Regions from separate parts of the Rhodoferax sediminis genome, predicted to be linked through region 1. Evidence: predicted binding sites of a transcription regulator. Region 1 holds the regulator's gene; each other region holds the start of a gene.
What was found. Region 1 encodes sigma-54, which starts transcription at its own class of promoters, with help from an activator protein. Its sites were predicted from a motif close to TGGCANGNAANCTGCTTT; they were not measured.
Positions count from the first base shown of each region.

Region 2: EUB48_RS13905 (PEP-CTERM sorting domain-containing protein) is a predicted target of sigma-54. The motif match lies at 3,067-3,084, and genes of this name have one in related genera.
Region 3: EUB48_RS13940 (urease subunit gamma) is a predicted target of sigma-54. The motif match lies at 3,900-3,917, and genes of this name have one in related genera.
Region 4: nirB (nitrite reductase large subunit NirB) is a predicted target of sigma-54. The motif match lies at 4,483-4,500, and genes of this name have one in related genera.

Region 1 covers NZ_CP035503.1:258,524-265,659, forward strand. The annotation lists gene argS (arginine--tRNA ligase) at 1-1,455, shown strand, start outside; gene EUB48_RS01275 (SPOR domain-containing protein) at 1,464-2,117, shown strand; gene EUB48_RS01280 (thiol:disulfide interchange protein DsbA/DsbL) at 2,206-2,856, shown strand; gene lptA (lipopolysaccharide transport periplasmic protein LptA) at 2,966-3,607, shown strand; gene lptB (LPS export ABC transporter ATP-binding protein) at 3,604-4,398, shown strand; gene EUB48_RS01295 (RNA polymerase factor sigma-54) at 4,553-6,145, shown strand; gene EUB48_RS01300 (THUMP domain-containing class I SAM-dependent RNA methyltransferase) at 6,142-7,136, shown strand, end outside.
Region 2 covers NZ_CP035503.1:2,882,356-2,889,491, reverse strand. The annotation lists gene urtC (urea ABC transporter permease subunit UrtC) at 1-301, shown strand, start outside; gene urtD (urea ABC transporter ATP-binding protein UrtD) at 298-1,173, shown strand; gene urtE (urea ABC transporter ATP-binding subunit UrtE) at 1,176-1,880, shown strand; gene EUB48_RS13910 (glycosyltransferase family 2 protein) at 1,950-2,747, opposite strand; gene EUB48_RS13905 (PEP-CTERM sorting domain-containing protein) at 3,136-3,843, shown strand; gene EUB48_RS13900 (urease accessory protein UreD) at 3,884-4,714, opposite strand; gene EUB48_RS13895 (ABC transporter transmembrane domain-containing protein) at 4,775-6,556, opposite strand; gene EUB48_RS13890 (MarR family winged helix-turn-helix transcriptional regulator) at 6,634-7,136, shown strand, end outside.
Region 3 covers NZ_CP035503.1:2,890,308-2,897,443, reverse strand. The annotation lists gene ureG (urease accessory protein UreG) at 1-263, opposite strand, end outside; gene EUB48_RS13960 (urease accessory protein UreF) at 260-964, opposite strand; partial or broken gene ureE (urease accessory protein UreE) at 967-1,473, opposite strand; gene ureC (urease subunit alpha) at 1,473-3,215, opposite strand; gene EUB48_RS13945 (urease subunit beta) at 3,215-3,544, opposite strand; gene EUB48_RS13940 (urease subunit gamma) at 3,557-3,859, opposite strand; gene urtA (urea ABC transporter substrate-binding protein) at 4,123-5,400, shown strand; gene urtB (urea ABC transporter permease subunit UrtB) at 5,439-7,019, shown strand.
Region 4 covers NZ_CP035503.1:2,939,680-2,946,815, forward strand. The annotation lists gene EUB48_RS14210 (branched-chain amino acid ABC transporter substrate-binding protein) at 1-492, opposite strand, end outside; gene EUB48_RS14215 (Hsp20/alpha crystallin family protein) at 588-959, shown strand; gene tsaD (tRNA (adenosine(37)-N6)-threonylcarbamoyltransferase complex transferase subunit TsaD) at 1,019-2,071, opposite strand; gene EUB48_RS14225 (Dps family protein) at 2,230-2,775, shown strand; gene EUB48_RS14230 (MFS transporter) at 2,810-4,201, opposite strand; gene nirB (nitrite reductase large subunit NirB) at 4,530-6,962, shown strand; gene nirD (nitrite reductase small subunit NirD) at 7,036-7,136, shown strand, end outside.

The DNA of each region.
Region 1 (7,136 bases):
ATTGCCGGGCCCGGTTTTCTCAACATCCGGCTCAAGCCCGAGGCCAAGCAGCAGATCGTGCGCGAGGTGCTGCAGGGCGCCGACCGCTTTGGCGTGCAAGGCGGCAACGGGCAGCGCGTGCTGGTGGAATTCGTCTCGGCCAACCCAACCGGGCCGCTGCATGTGGGCCATGGCCGCCAAGCGGCGCTGGGCGACGCCCTCTGCAACCTGTTCCAGACCCAGGGCTGGGACGTGTACCGCGAGTTCTACTACAACGACGCGGGCGTGCAGATCGCCACGCTGGCGCACAGCGTGCAGCTGCGCGCCCGGGGCTTCAAACCCGGCGATGCCGAATGGCCCAGCGGCGACAACGCCCCCGCCTACAACGGCGACTACATCGCCGACATCGCAGCCGACTTCCTGGCAAAAAAGACAGTCAAGTCCGACGACCGCGCGTACACCGCCTCGGGCGACGTAAACGACCTCGATGCCATCCGCCAGTTCGCCGTGGCCTACCTGCGCCACGAGCAGGACCTGGACCTGCAGGCGTTCGCGGTCCGGTTCGACAACTACTACCTCGAATCGAGCCTGTACACCAGCGGCAAGGTCGCGGCCACGGTGGCAAAGCTGCAGGCGGCCGGCAAGACCTACGAGCAGGATGGCGCGCTGTGGCTCAAGTCCACCGAGTATGGCGACGACAAGGACCGCGTCATGCGCAAGGGTGACGGCAGCTACACCTACTTCGTGCCCGACGTGGCCTACCACATCGCCAAATGGGAGCGCGGCTTTCACAAGGTGGTCAACATCCAGGGCACCGACCACCACGGCACCATTGCGCGCGTGCGCGCCGGGCTGCAGGCGGCGAATGTGGGCATTCCTGCGGGCTACCCCGACTACGTGCTGCACACCATGGTGCGCGTGATGCGCGGCGGCGAGGAAGTCAAGATCAGCAAGCGCGCCGGCAGCTACGTCACGCTGCGCGATCTGATCGAGTGGACCAGCAAGGATGCCGTGCGCTTCTTCCTGCTGAGCCGCAAGCCCGATACCGAATACGTGTTCGACGTCGATCTGGCGGTCACGAAAAACAACGACAACCCGGTGTATTACGTGCAGTACGCGCATGCGCGCATCTGCTCGGTGCTGGCCGCGTGGAAGGACAAGGAAGGCGGCGACGCGGCCCGGCTGGCGAGCGTCGACCTGGCGCCGCTGCAAAGCGCCCCCGCGCTGGCGCTGATGCTGCAGCTGGCCAAATACCCGGAGATGCTGGGCGCGGCCGCGCAGGATTTCGCGCCGCACGACGTCACCTTCTACCTGCGCGATCTGGCCGCCACCTACCACAGCTACTATGATGCCGAACGCATTCTGGTGGACGACGAGGCCGTCAAACTGGCGCGGCTGGCGCTGGTGGCCGCCACCGCGCAGGTATTGCACAATGGCCTGGCAATTCTGGGCGTGTCGGCGCCCGCAAAAATGTGAGCAATTCAATGAAACAGCAATTCGGCGGCACCATCGTCGGCTTTGTCATCGGTGTCGTGGTGGGTCTGGGCGCGGCACTGGCCGTCGCCGTGTACGTCACCAAGGTGCCGATTCCGTTCGTCAACAAGGGCGTGAGCCGTGCCCCGGACCAGGATGCGGCCGAGGCCGTGAAGAACAAGGACTGGGATCCCAACGCGCCGCTGTATGGCAAGAACCCGGTGCGCCCGGCCTCGGCCGCTGCTGGCGGCGCGGTCGACAACACGGGTGCGGGTGCCGGTGCAACGCCCGGTGCGGCGACGGCCCCCCTGCCTCCCGCGGTCGTGGGGGGCAGGACCGCAGCCGTTCAGCCGCCCGTTCCGCCGGCGGTGTCGGGTGATCCGCTGGGGGACCTGGCGAAGGCCCGGTCGAGCAGCAGCGGGGTCGATCCGTTTACCTACTTTGTGCAGGCCGGCGCGTTCCGGACTGCCGAAGATGCCGAGTCGCAGCGCGCCAAGCTGTCGCTGATGGGGGTCGAAGCCAAGGTTTCCGAACGCGAACAGTCCGGACGCACGGTCTGGCGCGTGCGGGTCGGGCCGTTCAACACCAAGGCTGATGCCGACAAGACCAAGGAGCAGCTCGATGGCAGCGGCATGGAAACAGCGCTGGTGCGCGTGCAGCGTTAAATGGCCGGACGCCTTCGCGTGACGTGCCGCATGGGAACTTCAGGCCGGGTCGGCCCTCTGACTCTGATATTGACAGGAGCGTAACTTGATGAAACGTCGTGAATTCTCGCTGGCCGCCGCCTCGGCGCTGGCCGCCTCCACCCTGACTGTGCCGGCCGCCCATGCCCAGGGGAAAAAATTCGTCGCCGGCACGGATTATCTGGTGCTGGACAAGCGCGCCATGGTCGAGACGCCCCCCGGCAAGGTCGAGGTCATCGAATTCTTCTGGTACAGCTGTCCGCACTGCAACGCGTTCGAGCCGGCGCTGGACAATTGGGTCAAGCGCCTGCCCAAGGATGTCAATATGCGCCGCGTGCCGGTGGCGTTCAATGCCAGCTTTGTGCCCGAGCAGCGCCTGTACTACACGCTGGAAGCCATGGGCAAGCTCGACGAGCTGCATGTCAAGGTGTTCTACGCGATTCACGTCGAGCGCCAGCCGCTCGACCGTGACGCCGGCATTACCGCCTGGGTTCAAAAACAGGGCCTGGACACGGCCAAGTTCGCCGAGATCTACAACTCGTTCTCGGTCGCAACCAAGGTGCGCCGTGCGACCCAGCTGCAGGACGCCTACAAGGTGTCGGGCGTGCCCGCGCTCGGCGTGGCGGGGCGCTTTTATACCGATGGCGAGCTCGCACACAGCATGGAGCGCGCCCTGCAGATCACCGACTACCTGATTGGCGAGTCGCGCAAGAGCGCCTGACGCCAGCCCCGGGGCGCCACGAAAAAGCCCGCTTCAGCGGGCTTTTCTGTTATTTTTGGGAGGGCTTTCGTGGTCACGCCCTTACAATGCCAGCAAGATTCATGCCTCTATGAAAAAAACTTTCACCTCGCTTTTGCTGCTCGTCGCCTGTGCACTGCTCCCGCTTGGCGCGCTGGCCGAAAAAGCCGACAGCAACAAGCCGATGAATATCGAGGCGGATGCCCTGCGCTACGACGACCTCAACCAGACCAGCGTGTTCACCGGCCGGGTGGTCGTCACCAAGGGCACCATCATCATTCGCGGCGCCCGGGTCGACGTGCGCCAGGACCCCGAGGGCTATCAATACGCCACCGTCACGGCCGAGCCCGGCAAGCTGGCGTTCTACCGGCAAAAGCGCGAAGGCGTGGACGAGTACATCGAGGGGGAGTCGGAAACCATCGAGTACGACGGCAAGGCGGACGTCGTCAAATTCATCAAGCGGGCCATCCTGCGCCGCTACACCGGCGCCACGCTGAGCGACGAGACCACGGGGGCCTTGATCACCTACAACAACGCAACCGACGTGTTCACCGTGGATGGCACGGTCACGAATCCGACGGGCGGCGTTGCGGGCGGCCCCGCGCGCACGCGCATCCGCGCCATGCTGGCACCCAAGGCCACTGCCTCCGCGCCGGCGGGCACGGCGCCAGCGCCTGCTGTGCCGGCACCCGTACTGCGTCCCAGCAGCACCCTCGGCGGGGATCCAAAGTGACGGGCGACGCAGCGACGCATGCCGTGCGCGACGTGCCGAGCCGGCTCGAAGCGCGCCACCTGCAAAAAACCTATGGCAGCCGCATGGTCGTGAAGGATGTGTCGCTGTCGGTGCAAAAAGGCGAGGTGGTGGGCCTGCTCGGGCCCAACGGTGCAGGCAAGACGACCTCGTTCTACATGATCGTGGGCCTGGTGCGGGCCGACGCCGGCGAGATCACCATCGACGGCGGCCCGGTCGAACACATGCCGATCCACCGCCGTTCGCGCCTGGGCCTGAGCTATCTGCCGCAGGAGGCGTCGATTTTTCGCAAACTCACGGTGGAAGAAAACGTGCGCGCGGTGCTGGAGCTGCAGCGCCATGGCGCCGATGGCGACCAGGCCGGCCGTGCGCTGTCCAAAAGCGAGATCGAGGAGCGTCTCACGACGCTCTTGCAGGACCTGCGGGTGGAGCACCTGCGCGATTCGTCCGCGCTGTCGCTGTCGGGCGGCGAGCGCCGGCGCGTCGAGATTGCGCGCGCGCTGGCGACGCAGCCGCGCTTCATCCTGCTCGACGAGCCATTTGCCGGCATCGACCCGATCGCGGTGATCGAGATCCAGCGCATCATCGTTTTCCTCAAGAGCCGGGGCATCGGCGTGCTCATCACCGACCACAACGTGCGCGAAACCCTGGGCATCTGTGACCATGCCTTCATCATCAATGATGGCCACGTGCTGGCGCAGGGCACCCCTTCGGAGATCGTCGACAACGCCGATGTGCGCCGGGTGTACCTGGGCGAGCATTTCCGCATGTGAATATGGCCCCCACGCTTGTCACTGCGTGTACTGCGCTGCCCCCCGAGGGGGCCGTCGGCCGCCTTGGGGCGGCCCGGCGCCGGCCGGGTGCTCCCCGCGCTTGCCATTGCGTGTACTGCTTCTCCTTGGGGCGGCGCGGCGGTCGCCTGACGCCATGAAGCAGGGCCTGTCACTTCGCATTTCGCAGCATCTGGCGCTGACGCCGCAGCTGCAGCAGTCGATCCGGCTGCTGCAGCTCTCGACGCTGGAGCTGAGCCAGGAAGTGGAGCAGATGCTCGATGACAACCCGTTCCTGGAGGTCGCCGAGCTGGAAGCGCCGCGCGAGGAATTCGGCCTGGCGCAGTCCGACACGCGGGTGCGCGAAGACGACCGTGACACCGATTTTGCTACTAATTCGGTAGCTGGTAGCCAGGACGACATGAGGGCTACAGCTCAAAATGATGCTGAATTTCCGCTGTCGGGCCGCGACGAAGAGCAAAGCTGGGACGGTGACGGCACCAGCGAGGTCCGGCCCGACGACAGCGAATGGGGCGGCGACGCGCCCGCGCGCAGCAACAACCTGGGCGACGCGGATGCAATGGATGCCACCGAGCTGGCGGGCAGTCAGGAATCGCTGCAGTCGCACCTGCACCGCCAGGCGCTCTCACTGCGCCTGTCGCAGGAAGACCGCGCCGCGCTGCACTTCCTGATCGAATCGCTGAATGACGACGGCTACCTGGAAGACACGCTGCAGTCGCTGGCCGAAGGGCTGGCCGGCACCGACGAGGCGCAGGTGGAGGAACTGGTGCAGTGTTTCACGGTGGCGTTGTCGCTCTTGCAGCACCTGGAGCCCACGGGCGTCGGCGCGCGGCATCTGGGCGAATGCCTGGCGCTGCAGCTGCGCGCACTGCAGGACTTTGATCACGGCGACCCGGCGCGCCAGGAGGTCGTCGAGGTGGCGCTGCGCATGTGCGCCCAGCCCATGGACCTGCTGGCGCGGCGCGACGTGCGGCGACTGGTGCAGCTGTGCGGCGCCACTGAAGCGCAGGTCAAGGCCGCCATGGCGCTGATCGGCCGGCTCGAGCCCAAGCCGGGGCGGCGCTTCGTGCAGGTCGAGCGCAATATCGTGGTGCCCGACGTGATCGTGACCAACGTCGGGCGCGGCGGCCAGCCCAAGTTTCGCGTGCAGCTCAATCCCGACGTGATGCCGCGCCTGCGCGTGCACGACATCTATGCCAATGCACTCAAGCAACACAAGAGCGGCGGGCGCGATGCGTCGAACCACGCGGCGCTGCAGCAGCGGCTGCAGGAGGCGCGCTGGTTCATCAAGAACATCCAGCAGCGTTTCGACACCATCCTGCGCGTGGCCAACGCCATCGTGGAGCGGCAAAAGAGCTTCTTTGTGCACGGCGAGCTGGCGATGCGCCCGCTGGTGCTGCGCGAGATTGCCGACGAACTCGGCCTGCACGAGTCCACCATCTCGCGCGTGACCACCGCCAAGTACATGGCCACGCCGTATGGCACCTTCGAGCTCAAATACTTCTTTGGCTCGGGCCTGGGCACCGAAACCGGCGGCAATGCCTCGAGCACAGCAGTGCGCGCACTGATCAAGCAGTTTGTGGCGGCTGAAGATCCCTGCAAGCCGCTCAGCGATAACCAGATTGCCGACATGCTGAAGGAACAGGGCATCGAGTGCGCGCGCCGCACCGTGGCCAAATACCGCGAGGCGCTGCGGATCGCCCCCACCAACCTGAGAAAAACCCTGTGAACCAGCTGCAACTTTTTCTGCCCTGCGCGGCCGGCGTGGAAGCCTTGCTGGGCCTGGAGGCGCAGCGCATCACCGGCGCCGCCGAGCGGGATCTGCAGACGCTGCGCGGCGGCGTGCAGCTTAACGCGTCGTGGCGCGATGCGCTGCTGCTGAACCTGCACAGCCGGCTGGCCCAGCGCGTGCTGGTCGAGCTCTCCAACACCGAGTATCGCAACGAACAGGATCTGTACCACGCCGCCGCCAGCGTGGCCTGGGAGATCTGGTTCACGACCCGGCAGACCTTCAAGGTCGAGGTCACGGCGCAGCACAGCCCGTTGACCAGCCTGAACTTTGCCGCGCTCAGAATCAAGGACGCGATTGCCGACCGCTTCCGCCACAAGAGCGGCGTGCGCCCCGACGTGGACACCCAGTGGCCCGACGCGCGTATCTACCTGCACCTGACGACCGACCGCGCCCTGCTCTACATCGACACCTCGGGTGAGCCGCTGTTCAAGCGCGGCTGGCGCGAGGACAAGGGCGAGGCCCCGCTGAAGGAAACGCTGGCCGCCGCCATGCTGGCCGCCAGCGGCTGGGATGCCGCGACGCCGCTGTACGACCCGTGCTGCGGCAGCGGCACGATCGCGATCGAGGCGGCGCAAATCGCCTGCCGCATCGCGCCGGGGTCGCTGCGCCGCTTCGGCTTCGAGAAGCTGTTGCCGTTCCAGAGTCATGTCTGGTCCGCTATCAAAAACGAAGCGCTGGCGGCACAAACGACACCGGCCGCACCCATATTTGGCAGTGACGTGGCGCACCGGATGGTGGATTTCGCGCAGCGCAACGCGGCGCGCGCCGGCGTCGGCGCCGCGGTGGAATTCCGCGGCGGCGACGCACTGCAGCGGCTGCCGCCGGCGGCCAGCGGCGTGATGCTGGTGAATCCTCCCTATGGCGAGCGCATCGAGGTCGCCGGCGTGGCCGGAGGCGGCGCGCGCGGGCGCGTCTTCACGCAGGACGT
Region 2 (7,136 bases), 1.8 Mb from region 1:
GGCCATCATGTGCGGCGTCGCGGGCGCGCTGTACGTGCCGCAGGTGGGCATCATCAATCCCGGCGAGATGAGCCCGGCCAACTCGATCGAGATCGCGATCTGGGCGGCCGTTGGAGGACGCGCCACCTTGATCGGCCCGATCATTGGGGCCTTCATCGTGAACGGCGCCAAGAGCTGGCTGACCGAGGCGTATCCCGAATTCTGGCTGTATTTCCTCGGCGCCCTGTTCATCGCGGTGACGCTGTTCTTGCCGAATGGCGTGGTCGGCCTGGTCAGGAAGCTCAAGGGAGGTTTGAGATGACGCCCGACCTTCTGGAGGAGGGCGCGCGCCGCGTCGAGGTGCATGCACAGCTGGAGCAGCAGGGCCGCACTGCCTCTGGCGGGCGTGCGGCCGGCTTCGGCCGGGTCGCGACGCCGGGCGAGATTGACGTCACGCATGGCCGCATCCTCTACCTTGAAGATGTGAGCGTGAGCTTCGACGGCTTCAAGGCCATCAACAAATTGTCTTTGGATATCGCACCGGGCGAGCTGCGCTGCATCATCGGCCCCAATGGGGCCGGCAAGACGACGATGATGGACATCATCACCGGCAAGACCCGGCCCGACGAAGGTACGGTGTTCTTTGGCAGCACCATCGACCTGCTGCGCTACAAGGAGGCCGAGATTGCCCAGCTCGGCATCGGCCGCAAGTTCCAGAAGCCCACCGTGTTCGAGCAGTTGACCGTGCTTGAAAACCTGGAGCTGGCGCTCAAGACGGGCAAGGACGTGGCGTCATCCATGTTCTTCAAGCTCGACTCGGCGCAAAGCGACCGGCTCGCCGAGGTGCTGCGCACCATTCACCTGGCCGACAGCGTGGCGCGCAGGGCGGGCAATTTGAGCCACGGCCAGAAGCAGTGGCTGGAGATCGGCATGCTGCTGATGCAGGCCCCCAGGCTGTTGCTGCTCGACGAGCCCGTGGCCGGCATGACCGACGAGGAGACCGTGCGCACGGCCGAGCTGTTCCTCTCGCTCAAAGGCAAGCACTCGCTGATGGTGGTGGAGCATGACATGAGCTTCATCAAATCCATCTCCGAAATCGTGACCGTGCTGTGCGATGGATCGGTGCTGGCGCAGGGCACGCTGGATCAGGTGCAGGCGGATGAGCGCGTCATCGAAGTTTATTTGGGGCGTTGAATATGTTGAACGTCAAGAACATCAACCAGTACTACGGCGGCTCGCACATCCTGCGCGACGTAAGCCTGCAGGTCCACCTGGGCCAGGTCACCGTGCTGCTGGGTCGCAACGGCGTGGGCAAGACCACGCTGCTCAAGAGTCTGATGGGGCTGGTTCCGATCAAGACTGGCAGCATCGAATTCGACGGCAAGGCGATCCACCATGCCGCGCCCTGCGAGCGCGCGCGCGCCGGCATCGGCTTCGTGCCGCAGGGGCGCGAAATCTTCGCGCGGCTCACGGTGCAGGACAACCTGCGCATGGGGCTGGCGTACAAGAGCGCCAGCACCCCGATCCCTGCCGAGCTCTACGAACTGTTCCCCGTGCTCAAACAGATGCTGGGCCGGCGCGGTGGCGATCTCTCGGGCGGGCAGCAGCAGCAGCTGGCGATCGCACGCGCGCTGGCAGCCAAGCCGAAGCTGCTGATCCTGGATGAGCCCACCGAAGGCATCCAGCCCAGCATCATCAAGGACATCGCCCGTGTGATCCGCGGCCTGGCCGACCGTGGCCTGAACGGGGAAAAGGTGGCCATCCTGCTGGTAGAGCAGTACTACGACTTCGCGCAGGACCTGGCCGACGACTACCTGGTCATGGAGCGCGGTGAGTTCGTTGCGCGCGGGCGGGGCAGGGATATGGAAGCTGATGGCGTGCGGCGCCTGGTGGCCATCTGAGCGCCGGCGATGCCGCGCCGCGCGGGCTGACCAGGGGCGGCTCATCACCCCCGGCAAGTCAACGGCGGGTCAAACCTGGCTGTGCGCCTTCACAAATCGATGGTACCCAAAGCCGCCGCCGTGGCGAGAGAACGCTTCATTCATCCTGATACGCCGGCGCAGCAGCTCGCGGGTCTGCATCGCCCCTGCGTCGGACATTTCATAAGGGAGACTTGCTGCCAGATCCCTGTAGCACTTCGAGATGTACTGGCCGTCCGCCACTGCACACATGCTGTCGGGGTGGAGTCTCAGCATGTAGCTGGCATCAGGCAGGACGGCGATCTTTCCGCCCGCCAGATCAATGCACTTGGACGTGTGCATGACATCTTCGGCAAACCCGGGCTTCCACGGCGGGTAGGTCTCGCGCCGGCCAATGGCGTGCATGGTTCCGAACTGGAGGCCGAACCGGTCGATGTCCATGGCGGGAAACTGCCCGATGTGGCGCACGACGCAACCGCTGTGGTTGCGGAAATATTGGGTGGGCGCCGTGGCGAAACTGGCTTCGTGGGATTTGAAATACGAGACGGCCTGGGCCGCGAAGGCGGGCTCCACACAGTCATCGTCATCAAGAACCGCAACCAGCGCGCCGGATGCGATCGTCAAGGCGCGGTTGCGGGCATGGGCCGGGCCGGTCTGCACCGCGTCGGACTGAACCACCTTGACGCGGGAATCCGAATGCACCAGAGGGCTGTAGTCCTCGCCGTCATCTGGAGAGACAACCAACTCCCAGTCCTGCATCGTCTGGCGCTTCAGGGACTCCAGCGCCATCATCGCGAATCGAGGTCGCCTGCAGGCGGCCATCAGGAAAGAGATTGCAGGCTTGTTCATTGCGTCTCGACCTTCTCCCGACCCTTCCATTCGCCAGCAGAAGTGGCGCGGATGAAAGGCGGGCAAGACTTCGGCGGCTTCAGAGGCTTCGGGTCTGGCACAAAGTGTAACGAGATCGGAGAAACGTTGTCGCGAAGCGGGCACTTCGCACCAGCAGCTTCCGTGGCACTCCAGCCGCCGGGCGTGCCATCGACACCCAAAGTTTGATCCGTGGAGCGTGCCCCGTGCGTCGATACTTTTTACATTTCGATCTTCGCGCGTCTTCGTGTATTCGAAAGATATGTATACAAATCAATTGCTTTCTGAGTCGCGTTCATTTTGGCGTGAGTTATGCATATCGGGCCCGGAGCCGGTAGCGGCTCGCAGACTCTGAAAGGTGGACATGAACATGATGATGAAATCGGCGCGACTAATTCCGGCCGCCGCGGCCCTGATGGCTGTAATGGCATTCACAGGACCGCAAGCACGTGCCGACGTGATTCCGTTTGCATTTGACGGTGGTGGGTTCAGCGGCAGCGGCTTTCTGACGGTCGCGCCGAATGTGGCGCCGGCGGATCCGAATCCGATCTGCGGAACCGCTGGCAACAATCCCTGCCGCACCGATCCCGCCGGAGCTTACGCGATCACCGCGGTCAGCGGGACTTTCTCCAACGCGGCGAACGGCATCGTCAACGCCGCGATCACCGGACTGGTGCCGATCAACCCGGCGAACGAGAGGGACCCGACGTTCGACCCTCTGGTTCCTTCCAGCCTCAGCTTCATTGATTACACGGGTGGTGCCCTGACCTACAACAACCTGCTTTTCCCCGATGGGTCGCCGATAGACTGCGCCTACCCCTTCAGCGGAACCTTCCTGGACGTCTTCGGCATGGCGTTCACGGTCGCCGGGGGATATACGGTGGATCTGTGGGGCGACGGGGCCGAGCCGGATCTCGGTCTGACGTATGGTGTCGGCGTGACCGATGGGACCAAGCTGCTCGCCTATCAGTTTGATGGCGTGAATGCGACGGTTCCGGAGCCAGCCACCCTGGCATTGTTCGGCATCGGCCTGCTTGGCATGATGCTCGCTTCGCGCAAGCGGAAGACCGTCTTGTAGCGCCGCGGCGGGCGCGCGTCGCGCTATTGGATTGATAGCGTTAGGTGGACCAGATGCGCGGGCTCCGGGCCGGTTTGGCCCATAAACGCGCGCGCCATGCGGCCCAGACCTGGCGCAGCAGCCCCATGGCGGGCTCGACCAGCGGTGCCAGCGCGCGCACCACCACCACCCGGCCGTCGGGGCTGGTAGCGCCGGCGCTGCCCTGCAGCTCATGCGCTTCGATCACGGCGCGCGCGGCGTCCAGCGCCTGCTGGCGGCGCGCGCGCGCCAAAGGGTTGCCGGTCACGAAAAAGATCGAGGCCATACAGCGCCGGCCCGCGAGGCCCAGCGGACTGTCCAGCAGCCGCGCGTCCGTGGCGTCGATGCGTCCGCGCTCCAGCCAGACGCCGGCCAGCTCGATGTGCTGGCAAAAGCTGCCATGCACGAAAGGGCGCCCGGCCTGGGGCAGTCCGAGCGCGGTCACGTCCCAGCCGATCAGTTCGGCCTGCGGCGCCAGCGCCAGGCTCAGGTGATTGGTGGCAAGGCAGCCGTCGTGGCAAATGGTTTCCAGTGGCAGCCACTCCAGTCGCGCGCCTGCTTCAAGCGCGAGGTGGGTGCGCTGCACGGCCGCCTCGCCCAGGGTTTTGTAAAAGCGCGTGGCCCCGGGTGTGGTGATGAGGCCGTGCGCGCCGGCGCCGACCGTGATGCCGATGTCCAGTGTGTCGCCGCCGACCAGGCCGCCGGGCGGATGCACCAGCACGTTGTGGCAAGTCGCGTCGCCTTCGGGGTACAGGGTCTGCAGAATACGCAGAGGGCCATCGTGCTGAAAGCGGGCTACGCTCCTGCCCGATTCAAGGCGGTAGTCGAGCTGCAGTCGGGCGTGCCAGGGCATGAAGGTAGTTTAAGCGGCCGCTTCGGCCTGCCCGCCACGCGTCATGTGTGAGGCAGCTTGTCAGCTCACAAACTGCAGCGCAGCCAGCTTGGCATAGATGCCACCCAGCGCCACCAGCGTCTCGTGCGTGCCCTGTTCCACGATGCGGCCATGGTCGATCACCACGATGCGGCTGGCCTGCTGCACGGTGGCCAGGCGGTGCGCAATCACCAGCGTGGTGCGGCCCTGCATGGCCGACTCCAGTGCCGCCTGCACCATGCGCTCGCTCTCGGCGTCGAGTGCGCTGGTGGCCTCGTCCAGCAGCAGCAGCGGCGGGTTTTTCAGCATGGCGCGCGCAATCGCGATGCGCTGGCGCTGGCCGCCCGACAGGCGCACACCGCGCTCGCCCAGGAAGGTGTCGTAGCCCTCGGGCAGCGCCGTGATGAATTCGTGCGCGAAGGCGGCCAGCGCGGCGGCTTTGACCTCGTCATCACTGGCGTCAGGTTTGCCGTAGCGGATGTTCTCCAGCGCGCTGGTCGAGAAAATCACCGCGTCCTGCGGCACGATGCCGATGCGCTGGCGCAGGTCGTGCAGGGCCATGTCGCGCGTGGCCACGCCGTCGAGCCGGATCGTGCCCGCCAGCGGATCGTAGTAGCGCAGCAGCAGCTGGAACACCGTGCTCTTGCCCGCGCCGCTGGGGCCGACCAGCGCCACCGTTTCGCCGGGCGCCACGCTCAGGCTGAAATCCGTCAACGCGGCCTGCGTCGGGCGCGAGGGGTAATGGAATGTGATTGCTTCGAAACTGATAGCGCTACCCGAAGATGTGGCGGGGACTTCAACGGGTTTTAAGGGTGAAACGATGGGTGAACGCGATCCCAGCAGTTCCATCAAGCGCTCGGTCGCGCCGGCCGCGCGCAGCAAGTCGCCGTAGACCTCGCCCAGCACCGCAAACGCGCTGGCCAGGATGATGACGTAGAGCACCGTCTGGCCCAGATGCCCGGCCGACATGCTGCCCGCCATCACGGCCTGCGTGCCCTGGTACAGGCCCCACAGCAGCGCCGCACTGGTGGCAATGATGATGAAGGCGACCAGCACGGCGCGTGCCTTGGAGCGATGCACCGCGGTGGCGAAGGCGTTCTGGGTCGAGGTGTCGAAGCGCGCCGATTCACGCGCTTCGGCGGTATAGCTTTGCACCACGGGGATCGCGTTGAGCACTTCGGCGGCGATGGCGCTGGAATCGGCGATGCGGTCCTGGCTGGCGCGCGAGAGCTTGCGCACGCGCCGGCCAAACCACAGGCTGGGCAGCACGATCAGCACCAGGATCACGAACACCGTGAACATGACATACGGGTTGGTCCAGACCAGGATGCCGAGCGCGCCGACGCCCATCACCGTGTTGCGCAGCCCCATGCTCAGCGATGAGCCGACCACGGTTTGCACCAGCGTCGTGTCACCCGTCAGGCGCGAGAGCACTTCGCCGGTCTGCGTGGTCTCGAAGAACTCGGGGCTCTGGCGCAGCACGTGGGCATAGACCGCGTTGCGAATGTCGGCGGTGACGCGCTCGCCGAGCCAGCTCACCATGTAAAAGCGCCCGGCGGAAAACAGGCCCAGCGCCACGGCCACCGCAAACAGCGCGAAGAAATGCTCGCGCAGGGCCATCACCTGCGCGCCCTTGTCGGTGCTCACCAGGCCGCCGTCGATCAGGCTGCGCAGCGCCAGCGGAAAGAGCAGGGTGGCCACGGCGGCCATGACCAGGAACATCAGTGCCAGAGCGATGCGGCCGCGATAAGGCCGCAAAAAAGGCAGCAGACCGGACAGTGAACGGGGCGAGCCCTTGGGGGCGTTGGAGGTGGTGGTAGCCATGGCGACAGTGTAGCCAACAACTTGCCTTTGCAGAAATAGCCTTGACAATGGTTGCTTAGACAATTATTATTTCGGGCATGGATGAAAAACACATGGCCGCACCGCCCGATGCCAAAGGGGCACCGGTGACCGAGTTCTATCGTGCGGAGAACTACTTTGCCGAGAACAGCATCGGTCACCTGATGCGCAAGACCGTGACCCGCGTGACGCAGGCGGTGGACCGTGAGATGGAGCCCAATGGCCTGACGAATGCGCAGTGGGTGCCGCTCGTGAAGCTGTACGTGGGCGACGCCGACACGGCGGCCGGGCTGGCGCGCGAATGCGAACTGGACGCCGGCGCCATGACGCGGCTGCTGGACCGGGTCGAGGCCAAGGGCCTGTGCAGCCGCCAGCGCTCGTCGCAGGACCGCCGCGTGGTCAAACTGCAACTGACTGACGAGGGCCGCGCCGCTGCGCTGAAGATCCCTGAGGTGCTCGCTCGCATCCAGAATGCTTGTCTGGCAGGTTTCACGTATGAAGAATGGCAGACCCTCAAGGGTTATTTGCGCCGCATCCTGGACAACGCCCAGGCTCTCGCCGC
Region 3 (7,136 bases), 1.8 Mb from region 1:
TCTTCGCGGATGGCGGTGTGTGGACAGCCGCCGGTTTCGACACCCATGATGCGCTCGGCCGGCAGCGCACCGCTCACCGTCAGCAGGCGCTGATCTTCCTTGGTGTAGATGTCGTTGGTGATGACGACCAGGTCGTAGCGGTCGCGCATGGCCTTGCACAGCATCTCCAGCAGCGTCGTCTTGCCGGAGCCGACCGGCCCGCCAATGCCTACGCGCAGCGGCGGCAGCGTCTTGGTGCGATGGGGAATGCTATGCAGACTCATGATCGAAACAACCTCGAATATTGGGTTTCGTGCTGGCTGGAGAGGATCGCCAGCATCGGGGCGAAGGCCTGGCGTTCGCTGTCCATCAGCCCCATGGCGTGATCCACGGCGGACGGGATTTCATCGGCCAGCCGGGCCAGTATGCGCTGCCCCGCATTCTGGCCGAGTGGCACAGACTTGACGGCGGCCTGCACCATATTTTCGGCCCAGCCAAACGCGAACGCGAGCAGGCAGTCGCGAACGCTGGCCTGTGTGGCCGAGGCCGCCAATGCGAATATGACCGGGTAGGTCGGCGGCATTTGCGCGCAGGCTTCGAACTGGGGCTGGCTTGCCGTGGCCTGGTTGCGCAGCCACAGCAACAGTGACTGGCCCATTTGCCCGGTCTGCAGGCGCAGTTCGCTGCTCTCCCGGGTTTGCAGCACCCAGGCGGTGAGTTCACCCAGATGCTCCAGATCGCCGCGCCGCCAGGCTGCAATCGCCTTGGCCACAACGGCCAAATCGCCGCGTGCCAGTGTCAAGTGAAGTTGATCCACCAGCCAGTTGGATGCTATCGTTTCGGTAGTTATTCCCGCCCTGTCCACGCCGGCTTCCAGCCCTTCGGAGTATGAAAACCCGCCGACCGGCAACGCCGGGGAGGCGAGCCAGATCAACTGCAGCAGGCTCGGTGCTGGCAGGCGCTCGGTATCTTTGGGTGCACGCATCAGTGGCTGTGGTGTTCGTGGCCGTGATCGTGCCCGTGCGCATGGTCGTGCGCGCCGGCGGCGTAGGCGCCGCCCTCGGGCTCAAACGCTTCATGCGCCGGGTTCACAACCAGATGCATGGAACGCAGCAGATCGGCCAGCACGTGATCGGGCTCGATTTTGAGGTGATCGGGTTGAAGCTCGATCGGCACATGGCGGTTGCCCAGGTGATAGGCCGCGCGCGTGAGGTCGAACGCGGTCCCGTGCTCCGCACACTGGGTGATGCGCAGCACGGCCTGCGGGGCGGCAATCATGCGGATCAACGAGCCATCCTGGGCCACCAGCACGTCGCCGCCACGCACCACCGTGCCACGCGGCAGGAAGACGCCCAACGCGCGGCCGAGCGAGTCGGTTGCATAGAAACGGCTTTTCTGGCGCACATCCCAGTCGAGCTCGACGGTGGCCGCGCGCTTGACCAGGGCGCCGGCCAGGCCGGCCCCCTTGGCGATGAGTCTGGATACCTGTAGCATCAAAACAGAAAGTAGCGTTGTGTCATGGGCAGGCTGGCGGCAGGCTCGCACGTGAGCAAGCGGCCGTCGGCGCGCACTTCGTAAGTCTGCGCGTCCACCTCCATCCGGGGAGCGTAGTCGTTGTGGATCATGTGACGCTTGCCGAGGCCGCGAATGCCCCGCACGGCACTCAGGGGTTTGGCCAGCCCGAAACGCTCCTTGATGCCGGCCCGCAAACCGGCCTGCGACACAAAGGTGAGCGAGGATTTGGCCAGCGCGCCGCCAAAGGCGCCGAACATCGGGCGGTAGTGCACGGGCTGCGGCGTCGGAATGGAGCCGTTGGGGTCGCCCATGGCCGCCATGGCGATGAAGCCGCCCTTGAGGATCAGGGCGGGCTTGACGCCAAAAAACGCCGGCGACCAGAGTACCAGGTCGGCCCATTTGCCGACCTCAATCGAGCCCACCTCGTGCGCAACGCCGTGCGCGATCGCCGGATTGATGGTGAACTTGGCGGCATAGCGCTTGACCCGGAAGTTGTCGTTGCGCTGCTGGACCTGGACAGGCTCCGCCTGGCCGGGAGGAGCCAGCCAGCCGCGCTGCTGCTTCATCTTGTGCGCGGTTTGCCAGCAGCGGATGATGACCTCGCCGACCCGTCCCATGGCCTGCGAATCGCTGGAGAACATGCTGATGGCACCGAGGTCGTGCAGCACGTCTTCGGCCGCGATCGTTTCCTTGCGGATGCGGCTCTCGGCAAACGCCAGATCCTCGGCAATGGCCGGATTCAGGTGGTGGCACACCATCAGCATGTCCACATGCTCGTCCAGCGTGTTGACCGTGTAGGGGCGCGTCGGATTGGTGGAGGAGGGCAGCACATTGGCCTCGCCCACGACCTTGAGAATGTCCGGTGCATGGCCGCCGCCCGCGCCCTCGGTGTGGAAGGTGTGGATGGTGCGGCCCTTGAAGGCGGCGATGGTGTCTTCCACAAAGCCGGACTCGTTCAGGGTATCGGTGTGGATGGCGACCTGGATGTCGGTGGCTTCGGCTACGCAGAGGCAGTTGTCGATGGCGGCCGGCGTGCTGCCCCAGTCCTCATGCAGCTTCAATCCCATGACCCCGGCGTTGACCTGCTCGTGCAGGGCGCCCGGCAGGCTGGTGTTGCCCTTGCCCAGGAAACCCAGGTTCATCGGAAAGGCATCGGCCGCCTGCAGCATGCGCTCGATGTTCCACGGGCCCGGCGTGCACGTGGTGGCCAGGGTGCCGGTGGCCGGGCCGGTGCCGCCACCGATCATGGTGGTCACGCCCGAGCTCAGCGCCTCCTCGATCTGCTGCGGCGAAATGAAATGAATATGGGTATCGACGCCGCCGGCAGTGACGATGCGGCCCTCGCAACTGATGATCTCGGTACCGGGGCCGATGACCATGTCCACACCGGGCTGGGTGTCCGGATTGCCCGCGTTGCCGATGGCGGCAATGCGTCCACCTTGAAGGCCGATGTCGGCCTTGACGATGCCCCAGTGATCGATGATCAGCGCGTTCGTCAGGACCGTGTCCATCGCGCCTTCGGCGCGCGTGCGCTGGCTCTGCGCCATACCGTCGCGGATGGTCTTGCCGCCGCCGAACTTCACTTCCTCGCCGTAGCCGCCGCCGCGCAGGGTGAGGTCCTGCTCCACTTCAACGATCAGGTCCGTGTCCGCGAGCCGGATCCGGTCGCCCACTGTGGGGCCGAAGATTTCGGCATAGGCGCGCCGCCCGATGCTGGCCATCACGCGGCTCCTGGGGACGGCGCATCGAGCGCCCCCATGACGTCGCCGTGAAAGCCGAACACGCGGCGCTCCCCGGCGTAGTCCACCAGCTCCACCGTGCGCTGCTGGCCCGGCTCGAAACGCACGGCGGTGCCGGACGTGATGTTCAGGCGCATGCCGCGCGCCGCGGCACGATCGAAGCGCAGCGCGGCGTTGGTTTCCGCGAAGTGGTAGTGCGAGCCGACCTGAATGGGCCGGTCGCCCGTGTTTTGCACCGCCATGGGGAGCGTGCGGCGCCCCGCGTTCAGCAGGTGCTCGCCATCGTCGGTGAAGAGTTCTCCGGGGATCATGAAGTCATCCTTTCAGATGATGGGCTGGTGCACCGTGACCAGTTTGGTGCCGTCGGGAAAGGTGGCTTCCACCTGGATGTCGGCGATCATCTCGGCGATGCCGTCCATCACGTCGGCACGGGTCAGGATGGTGCGGCCTTCGCTCATGAGCTGTGCCACCGTCCTGCCGTCGCGCGCGCCCTCCATGACCGCGGCGGAGATCAGTGCCACGGCTTCGGGGTAGTTGAGCTTGAGCCCGCGCGCACGCCGGCGCTCGGCCAGCAGGGCGGCCGTGAAGATCAGGAGCTTGTCTTTTTCGCGCGGCGTCAGTTCCATGGGGTGCAGATCAGGTCAGGCGGAATGGGCGATTCATTGTGCAGCAACTTGCGTTCCAGGCACACCCCCGGCGCATTTTTCAGGTGCGGCCCCGCCGTCTGGCATCCAACGCACCTTGCAGGTGCCGCGCGATGCCCGAAACGGTGCGTTCGTGAGCGATTTCGATGGCTGTGCGCTCGCGAGCGGGACGCACGGGCCTGGCATGGAGCTTGCTGATACCGGCTCGATCTGATTGTGGATCGCAACTTTCTTGGAGAAGAGAAATGAACCGACGAGGGAATCTCAAGGCGGTCGCCGTGGCGGCTGCCGTTGCCAGCGGCGCGTTTGCCTTTGCGCCTCAGGCGTTCGCGCAGGACACCATCAAGGTTGGCATCCTGCATTCGCTGTCGGGCACGATGGCGATTTCAGAGACGGCGCTGAAAGACATGGCGTTGATGACCATCGAGGACATCAACAAGCACGGCGGTGTCATGGGCAAACAGCTCGAACCCGTGGTCGTCGACCCGGCGTCCAACTGGCCGCTGTTCGCCGAGAAGACCAAGCAGTTGCTGGGGCAGGACAAGGTGGCCGTGATCTTCGGCTGCTGGACCTCGGTATCGCGCAAGTCGGTGCTGCCGGTGGTCGAAGAAATGAACGGCCTGCTGTTCTATCCGGTGCAATACGAAGGCGAGGAGCTGTCGAAGAACGTGTTCTACACCGGTGCCGCGCCCAACCAGCAGGCCATTCCCGCCGTGGATTACCTCATGAGCAGGGAAGGCGGGGGCGCCCGCCGCTTCGTGCTGCTGGGCACCGACTACGTGTACCCGCGCACCACGAACAAGATCCTGCGCGCCTTTTTGCATAGCAAGGGTGTGAAGGACTCGGACATTGATGAAAAATACACCCCATTCGGTCACAGCGATTACCAGACCATCGTGGCCGACATCAAGAAGTTCTCGCAGGGCGGCAAGACGGCCGTGATCTCCACCATCAACGGCGACTCCAATGTGCCGTTCTACAAGGAACTCGGCAACGCTGGCCTGAAAGCCAAGGACGTGCCGGTGGTGGCTTTCTCGGTGGGCGAGGAAGAGCTGCGCGGCGTCGATGCGAAGCCGCTGGTGGGGCACCTGGCTGCGTGGAATTACTTCATGTCGCTCAAAAATCCGACCAACGCCGCCTTTATCCAGCAGTGGAGCGAGTACGCCAAAGCCAAGAAGCTGCCGGGTCAGGCGGACAAGCCGCTGACCAATGACCCGATGGAAGCGACATGGATCGGCATCCACATGTGGAAGCAGGCGGTGGAGAAGGCGAAATCCACCGGCACCGACAAGGTGATCGCGGCGATGGCCGGTCAGACCTTCAAGGCGCCGGACGGATTCACCGTCGAGATGGACCCGAAGAACCACCATCTGCACAAGCCGGTGTTCATCGGCGAGATTCGTGGCGACGGCCAGTTCAGCGTGGTGTGGAGGACGCCGGCACCGATCAAGGCCCAGCCCTGGAGTCCCTTCATCGAAGGCGACGACAAGAAGCCCGACTATCCGGCCGGCAAGTCGTCCTGAGCAAGTGGGCACCGGCCCATTCCCTGGCGAGATTCTTCATGCTTCGGCGATCGATCCAGGCGGTGTTGGCGGCACTGCTGATGGCAGGTGCCGCTCACGCGCTGACACCGGATGAGGCCGTGGTCATGGCGACGGGCGACGCCAGCGACCGCGTGGCTGCCATCAACAAGGCGGTCTTGAGCGCCGATGCGAAAACAGCCGACTTTCTCCAGGCCCTGGCCGATGACGCGGTCAAGACCACGCCCGCCCATGTCTATGTCATGAGGAACGGGAAGGGCTACGATCCCGTCACTGGCAGCCCGCTGAAGGTGCCTGACGATGCCGAGGATGTGGTCAACAGCAACCTGCTGCGCGGCACGCTCGACTCCGCGATGGCAGCGCTCAAGCTGTCCAGCCCTGATGAGAAGGTGCGTGCGGACGCGGTGCAGACGCTGCTGAACGAGCCCGACGAATCGCACCTGCCGCTGGTGGAGAAGGCGCTGGCGGCCGAAAGCAATCCGCAGATCAAGGCCAGGCTCGAGCGCGTGCGCGCCGCCAGCATGCTCGACAGCCCCGATCTGACGCACCGGCTCGAAGCGGCCGCGACGCTGGCGACCGGCCGCAGCCCCGAGGTCAAACTGCTGCTCAACGAGCGCCTGGGCAAGGAAGACAATGCCGCAGTCAAGGCAGCACTGCGGGCGGCGGTGCGCAGCATCGACAGCCGGCTGGTCTGGGGCGACCGCATCAACGCGATTTTCAGCGGCGTCAGCCTGGGCTCGGTACTGCTGCTCGCGGCGCTCGGCCTGGCCATCACCTACGGCCTGATGGGCGTCATCAACATGGCGCACGGCGAGCTGATCATGATCGGCGCCTACGCCACCTATGTGATGCAGGGCCTGTTTCAGAAATACCTGCCGGCAGGGGCCTTCGGCTGGTACCTGCCGGCGGCGATCCCGGTTGCGTTCCTGGCGTCGGCGCTGGTTGGTGCGGTGCTGGAACGCGGCGTGATCCGTTTCCTGTATGGCCGGCCGCTCGAAACGCTGCTCGCCACCTGGGGCATCAGCCTGGTGCTGCAGCAAGGGGTGCGCTCGCTGTTCGGTGCCCAGAACGTGGGCGTTGAAAACCCCCGCTGGATGAGCGGCGGCTTCACCATGCTCGGCAATGTCACGCTGCCGTGGAACCGCATCGGCATCATCATCTTCGCGGCGCTGGTGCTGCTGGCGATGGGCTGGCTGATCGGCCGCACGCGGCTGGGACTGTTCGTGCGCGGCGTCACGCAAAACCGGCCGATCGCCTCCTGCATGGGCGTGAACACGGCGCGCGTCGATACTTACGCGTTCGCGCTGGGCTCCGGCATCGCCGGGCTCGCGGGCTGTGCGCTCTCGCAGATCGGCAATGTCGGGCCCGACCTCGGCCAGAGCTACATCGTCGACTCGTTCATGGTCGTGGTGATGGGTGGCGTCGGCCAGCTCGCCGGCACCGTGTATGCGGCCATGGGCCTGGGCATTCTCAACAAGTTCATCGAAGGCTGGGCCGGCGCCGTGCTCGCAAAGATCGCGGTGCTTGTCTTCATCATCATCTTCATCCAGAAGCGCCCCCAGGGCATCTTCGCCATGCGGGGCCGCAGCGCGGAAGTATGACCCACCCCCGTTGCCTGCTCACTTCGTGTAGCCGCCTCCCTCCTCAAGGGGGCGACACCAGCGGCCCGGCCAAGCCGGTTCCGCGGTGTCACTGGATGGGGCTTCGCTTCGCTTGCC
Region 4 (7,136 bases), 1.7 Mb from region 1:
GTGGGCATCGAAGCGAAAGTGCCAGAAGCTGCACTTCTCGTTGGTCAGGATCGGGTCGACCGCCGAGTAGTTGAGAAAGATGACCTGCTTGTCGGGCTCGCGCTCGTTGTTCTTGTTGATCGCGTCGATCAGCGCCGCGGCAACGGCCGACGAGTTGCCCTGCATCACAATCTGCGCGCCGTCGTCGATGGCCGAGCGCAGGGCCGACAGCGCCTCTTCGTTCTGGCCCTTGTTGTCGTAGCGATCGAGCTGCAGCGGCCGGTGGCCACCCGCGGCTTCGGGCAGCTTCACACCCCCGCGTGCGTTGACGCGTTCCACCGCCCACAGCAGGTTGCGGTACACGGCCTCGCCGGCATTCGCAAACGGGCCGCTCAGGCCCTCGATCAACGCGATCTTGATGGGGCCGCCTTGCGGCGCTTGCGCAAAGGCTGCAGCCGGCGCACATAGCGCCGCGGTGAGGGAATTCAAGAGTCGGCGACGCGAAATATTCATGGGGAAATTTGCCTTGAAAACAAACGCATCGCACCTAGATTCGATGCATGCGGCAATCGATGTTGAAAGCCGCGCAGTTTACTAGGAGTCCCTCCATGTTCTTTACCCCTGTAGCCCCCGCAGTTTTGCGCCGCACCGCCTATGCCCCGTCGCTGGAGCGCTTTCTCGACGACACGCTGCTCACCGCCCGTCAAAAGGGTTATTCGATTGAGCAGGACGACAAGACCGTCACCATGAGCTTCGATATGCCCGGCGTTGCCAAGGAGCAGTTGTCCATCGGCATCGAAGGCAGCGTCGTGCGCATCGGGAGCCTGGAAGGCGCGCCGCGCCGCTACAAGGCCGCGTACGAGTTGCCGCAGGACATCGACGTCGCCGCCAGCGATGCCAAACTGGAAAACGGCGTGCTCACGCTGAAGCTGACGAAGAAGGTGCCGGTGAGCAACGTCACACAGCTTGCCATCAACTGAGCTGCTACCAATTAAATAGCTGCCAGTGCCCTGTGTATAAGGGGCTGGCGGTTGTTTTCTCATAGACTCCGGCTCAGGGAGTTCAGCGGCCAGCGCGGTTTTACGTCGAACGCGTAAACCTCGCTGGCCGTTTGCTGACCGGCTTGCAGGCGCATCGCGGCCGCCAGCGCAATCATGGCGCCGTTGTCGGTGCACAAATGGAGTTCGGGGTAGTGCACGCGCACGCCCACAGCAAAGCACGCCGCATCGAGCTGCAGCCGCAAACTGCGGTTGGCTCCTACGCCGCCCGCCACCACCAGCCGCTTCAAGCCCGTCTGGCGCAGCGCCGCCAGTGACTTCTTCACCAGCACCTCCACGATCGCGGCTTGCGTAGATGCGGCCAGATCGGCCTTGCGCGCTTCGAGTTGATCGCCCAGCTTTTTGGCCTGCACCAGCACCGCCGTCTTGAGTCCGGCAAACGAAAAATCCAGATTGCCGCTGTGCAATAACGGGCGCGGCAATTTGAAAGCGGCCGCGTCGCCGTGCTCGGCCAGTTTTGACAGCGCAGGGCCACCGGGATAGCCCAGGCCCATCAGCTTGGCCGATTTGTCGAAGGCCTCGCCCGCCGCGTCGTCGATCGACTCGCCCAGGAGCTCATAGTGCCCGACGCCATCGACCCGCATCAGCTGCGTATGGCCGCCCGACACCAGCAGCGCCACGAACGGAAACTGCGGCGGATCAAGACTCAGGAACGGCGACAGCAAATGCCCCTCCAGGTGATGCACGCCCAGCACCGGTTTGCCGAGCGCCGCGCCGAGCGCGCAGGCCACGCCCGCACCGACCAGCAGCGCGCCGGCCAGCCCGGGACCGCGCGTGTAGGCCACCACATCGACCTCCGTGAGCGCGCGGCCGGCTTCACCCAGCACTTTTTGCGTGAGCGGCAGCACGCGGCGGATATGGTCGCGGCTCGCGAGCTCTGGCACCACGCCGCCGTAGGCCTGGTGCATCTCGATCTGGCTGTGCAGCGCATGCGCGCACAACACGGGCACGCCTGGGCCGCGCGTCTCGACCAGGGCCACGCCGGTCTCGTCGCACGAGGATTCGATACCCAGCACCAACAGATTTTCGGTCATGGCACCGAGTTTAGGGGCAAGCGCCCTGCCCACCGGGTGTGCACTGGGTTTCTGCGCGAGCGCAATCCCTGCGACACTGCACAGCGACACAAAATGGGAGTATGTTGATGCTCCGCGCCACAGGTTGGCGCGGCTCATTGACTGAAAAGGAAATCTCCATGAAGAAAAATTCAGCAAGCAAGACCGAGGCCCTCAAGACCCGGCAGAAGGCGCCGCTGGCCACGCCCAGCGACCTCAGGGCCGCCGCGACCCGGGACATCACCGGCGCCATGAATGCCATCCTCGCGGACGTGTACGCGATCTACCTCAAGACCAAGAATTTCCACTGGCACATGAGCGGGCCGCACTTCCGCGACTACCACCTGCTGCTGGACGAACAGGGTGACCAGCTTTTCGCCATGACCGACCCGATCGCCGAGCGCGTGCGCAAGGTGGGTGGCACCACGCTGCGCTCCATCGGCCACATCGCGCGCACCCAGCGCGTGCTGGACAACGATGCCGACTACGTCGAGCCGCAGGACATGCTGGCCGAGCTGCGCGAGGACAACAAGACGCTGGCCGCGAGCCTGCGCGAGGCCCATGGCGTGTGCGAGGAGCACAGCGACATCGCCACCGCCAGCCTGATCGAAGTCTGGATCGACGAGACCGAGCGACGCACCTGGTTCCTGTTCGAAGCCAGCCGCCAGGGCTCCGGCCCGGCTTGAGCTAGCGCCACCACGCTCTACGCGGTTGCCGGATTTACTTTATTGCGGTCGCCATCCCCATGGCGGGCGGCCGCGCACCCTGTGCATGCTCGGGCATCGCCCAGGCGAGCCACTTCTGGCGCAGGGCGGCGACCAGCACGAAGGCGAGCGCCGCGATGGCGCCGAAGGTGACAAACCCCATCTGGTAGCTGCCGGTGCTCTGCTTGGCGATGCCCATCACGACGGGCAGGTAAAAGCCCCCGATGCCACCGGCCGCGCCAATGATCCCCGTCATCACGCCCGTCTTGCCCTGCCAGCGGTGCGGCACCAGCTGGAAGGTCGCGCCGTTGCCCAGCCCGAAGCAGGTGTACAGACCGAGCAGCAGCACCACGCCGCCGGCCAGCGGGGGCATGGTGGCCGCGAAGGTGAAGTCGAGCACCGAGATGCCCGCCAGCAGGAAGAGCAACGCCCGCACGCCCGTCACCCGGTCGGCGATCAGGCCGCCGAAGGGGCGCAGAACAGCGCCGGTGAAGGCCATCAGCGCCATCAGCAGGCCCGCATTGATCTTGGACATTTGATACAGGCTGGTGAGCAGCAGCGAGACGTAGGACGACATGCCGACAAAGCCGCCGAAGGTGATGCTGTAGACCAGCATGATCACCCAGGTGTCGCGCTCGGCCAGCACGGCGCGGTAACGTTGGGGCAGTACCGCGACGGCCATGAGGGCGCCAAAGAAAGGCAGCAACAACAGCCCGGCCTCGCCGCCACCGAGAGCCCCCGCATGCACCAGCAGGACCATGCCGATCAGCCCGAACAGGGTTAGCGCAAAGGCGCCAAACGCCGGCAGGGGGCTGCCGGTCTTGGGGCTGCGGTCCTTCGCCCAGAAGAAAATCGCGACTGAAGTCAACGCCAGCAAGGGCAAGGCTGCAGCCGTCGCCTTTTGCCACCCGAACGCACCGGCCAGCGTCGGGAACATGAAGCCGTCGAGTACGGCGCCGATGTTGCCCGCGGCCGCGAGCCCCAGCACCAGGCCCTGCACCCGGGGCGGGTAGTTGCTGCCGGCCATCGGCAATGCAACGGCGAAGCTGGCGCCGCCCATGCCCAGAAACACCCCGAGGACCAGCAGCGTCAGGTACGAGGGTGCGCCCGGCGTCAAGAGCAGGACAAAGGCTGGGATGGCGGACAGCAGAACGCCCATCTGCGCGATTTTTCGGCCATCCACCGACTGAAACAGGTTCCCCAAAGTAACCCGGAGAATCGCGGCCGCGAGCACGGGCACCGCCACCAGAAAACCCTGCTCCGCCGGAGACATCGCGATGTCCCGGCTGATGAAGGGCGCCAGGGGGCCCAGCATGACCCAGACCGTGAACCCCGAGTCGAAATAGAGAAAGCAGGCCAGCAACGCCCGCCAGTCGCCGCTCTTGAGTGAAGCAATGACATTCTTCATGGATAGTCCTCTGCGAATAAAAAACTGCGCATCACGAGTGCCGCTTCTGAACGCCCCGTCCCAGGCGCAGCATCACATCGAGATCGAATGCTTGAACGAGGTGTGAGCAAGATGTGCGCCAGCGCCTTCGAGATCGCCCGAAGCCGCTCATAGGGCAAGCCGATGCCGCGTTGCAAGCGCATGCACCACGGGCAGGCACGTTTTCGATCCAGATTGGTGCAATGCAACAAACAGGAGCGCAGTCAGCGTGGCGGGCCCGCACCCGCCATAGCGCAGCGAACTGGCATGGGACTTGCGGATGTAGCCCAACTCGTTACGGAGACACAGTATGAAAAAGTCCAGGCTGGTGATGGTGGGCAACGGCATGGCCGGGATTCGCACCATCGAGGAATTGCTCAAGATCGCACCCGAGCTCTACGACATCACGGTGTTCGGGGCCGAGCCGCACCCCAACTACAACCGCATCCTGCTGTCGCCGGTGCTCGCGGGCGAGCAGACGCTCGACGAGATCGTGCTCAACGCCTGGGACTGGTACCGGGACAACCACATCACGCTGCACGCCGGCAAAAAGGTCGTGGAGGTGGACCGCGTGCACCGCATCGTGCGCGCCCAGGACGGCACCGAGGAGCCGTACGACCGCCTGCTGATGTGCACCGGCTCGAATCCGTTCATCCTGCCGGTGCCGGGCAAGGAACTGGAAGGCGTGATCGCCTACCGCGACATCGCCGACACCAACGCGATGATCGAGGCCTCGCAGAAATACAGGCGCGCCGTCGTCATCGGCGGCGGCCTGCTGGGACTGGAAGCGGCCAACGGCCTGATGCTGCGCGGCATGGACGTGACCGTGGTGCATGTGATGCCCTGGCTGATGGAGCGCCAGCTCGACGATGTGGCGGGCAAGCTGCTGCAAAAATCGCTGGAAGACCGTGGGCTCAAGTTCATGATCGGCGCGCAGACCGAAGCGCTGATTCCCGACCGGGATGGAAGGGTCATGGCGATCCGGTTCAAGAATGGCACCGAGCTGCCGACCGACCTCGTGGTCATGGCGGTCGGTATCAGACCGAACACCGAGCTGGCCGAAGCCATGCGCCTGCACTGCAATCGCGGCATCGTGGTCAATGACACGCTACAGACCGTGACCGACGCGCGCATTTACGCCGTGGGCGAATGTGCGGCGCACCGCGGCATCGCCTACGGCCTGGTGGCGCCGCTGTTCGAGCAGGCCAAGGTGGCGGCGAATCACCTTGCGCAGTTCGGCATCGGCCGCTACACCGGCTCGCTGACCTCGACCAAGCTCAAGGTCACGGGCATCGACCTGTTCTCGGCTGGCGAATTCATGGGCGGCGAAGGGACCGAAGAGCTGGTGATGAGCGACCCGTTCGGCGGGGTCTACAAGAAGCTGGTGATCAAGGACGACAGGCTGGTTGGCGCCTGCCTGTACGGCGACACGGTGGACGGCAGCTGGTACTTCAAGCTCTTGCGCGACGGCCGCAGCGTGCACGACATCCGCGACAAGCTGATGTTCGGCGAATCCAACATCGGCGACAGCGGCCACGAGGGCCACAGCAAGGCCGCAGGCATGCCGGACGACGCCGAGGTCTGCGGCTGCAACGGCGTCACCAAGGGCACCATCTGCAAGGCGATCAAGGACAAGGGCCTGTTCACGCTCGATGAAGTGCGCCGGCACACCAAGGCCAGCGCGAGCTGCGGCTCGTGCACCGGGCTGGTCGAGCAGCTATTGATGGCCACGGCCGGCGGCGACTACTCGGCCCTGCCTGCGAAAAAAGCCCTGTGCGGCTGCACCGAGCACAGCCACCAGGAGGTGCGCGAGGCCATCAAGGCGCACAAGCTGCTGGCCATTGCCGACGTGTTCCACTTCATGGAGTGGCGCACGCCGAATGGCTGCTCAATGTGCCGCCCGGCCGTCAACTACTACCTGCTCTCGACCTGGCCCAAGCAGGCCAGGGACGACCCGCAAAGCCGCTACATCAACGAGCGCAGCCACGCCAACATCCAGAAGGACGGCACCTACAGCGTGATTCCGCGCATGTGGGGCGGCGAGACCACGGCCAGCGAGCTGCGCCGCATCGCCGACGCGGTGGACAAATACAAGATCCCGACCGTCAAGGTCACGGGCGGCCAGCGCATCGACCTGCTGGGGGTGAAGAAGGAAGACCTGCAAAACGTCTGGAAGGACATCGGCATGCCTTCCGGCCACGCCTACGCCAAGGCGCTGCGCACGGTCAAGACCTGCGTCGGGTCGGAGTGGTGCCGCTTCGGCACGCAGGACAGCACGCAGATGGGCAAGGACCTGGAGCGCGCGCTGTGGCGCATGTACGCGCCGCACAAGGTCAAGCTGGCGGTGAGCGGCTGCCCGCGCAACTGCGCCGAGTCGGGCATCAAGGACGTGGGCGTGATCGGCGTCGATTCGGGCTGGGAAATCCACGTGGGCGGCAACGGCGGCATCAAGACCGAGGTGGCGCAATTCCTCGTGAAGGTGAAGACGTCGGGGGAGGTACTGGAGTATGCCGGCGGCTTCCTGCAGCTGTACCGTGAGGAAGGCTGGTACCTGGAGCGCACCGTGCACTACATCCAGCGCGTCGGCCTCGACTACGTGAAGAAGCGGATCCTGGACGACGCCGAGGGCCGCAAGGCGCTGTGGGAGCGCCTGCAGTTCAGCGTGGATGGCGAGCCCGATCCGTGGTTCGAGACGGACAAGGCGGGCGTGGACACGCGGCAGTTCGAGCCGCTCACGGCCTGACCACCCTATATTGAATGAAAACCGCTGCCAGCCCTTGTCCACAGGGCGCAATCAGCTACAAAAGGGATAGCACATGAACGACTGGAAAGCCATTTGCCGCGTTGAAGACATCCCCGTGCTAGGCGCACGCCGGGTGGCGCGCCCCAAGGGCGTGGCCGTCGCCGTGTTCCGCAA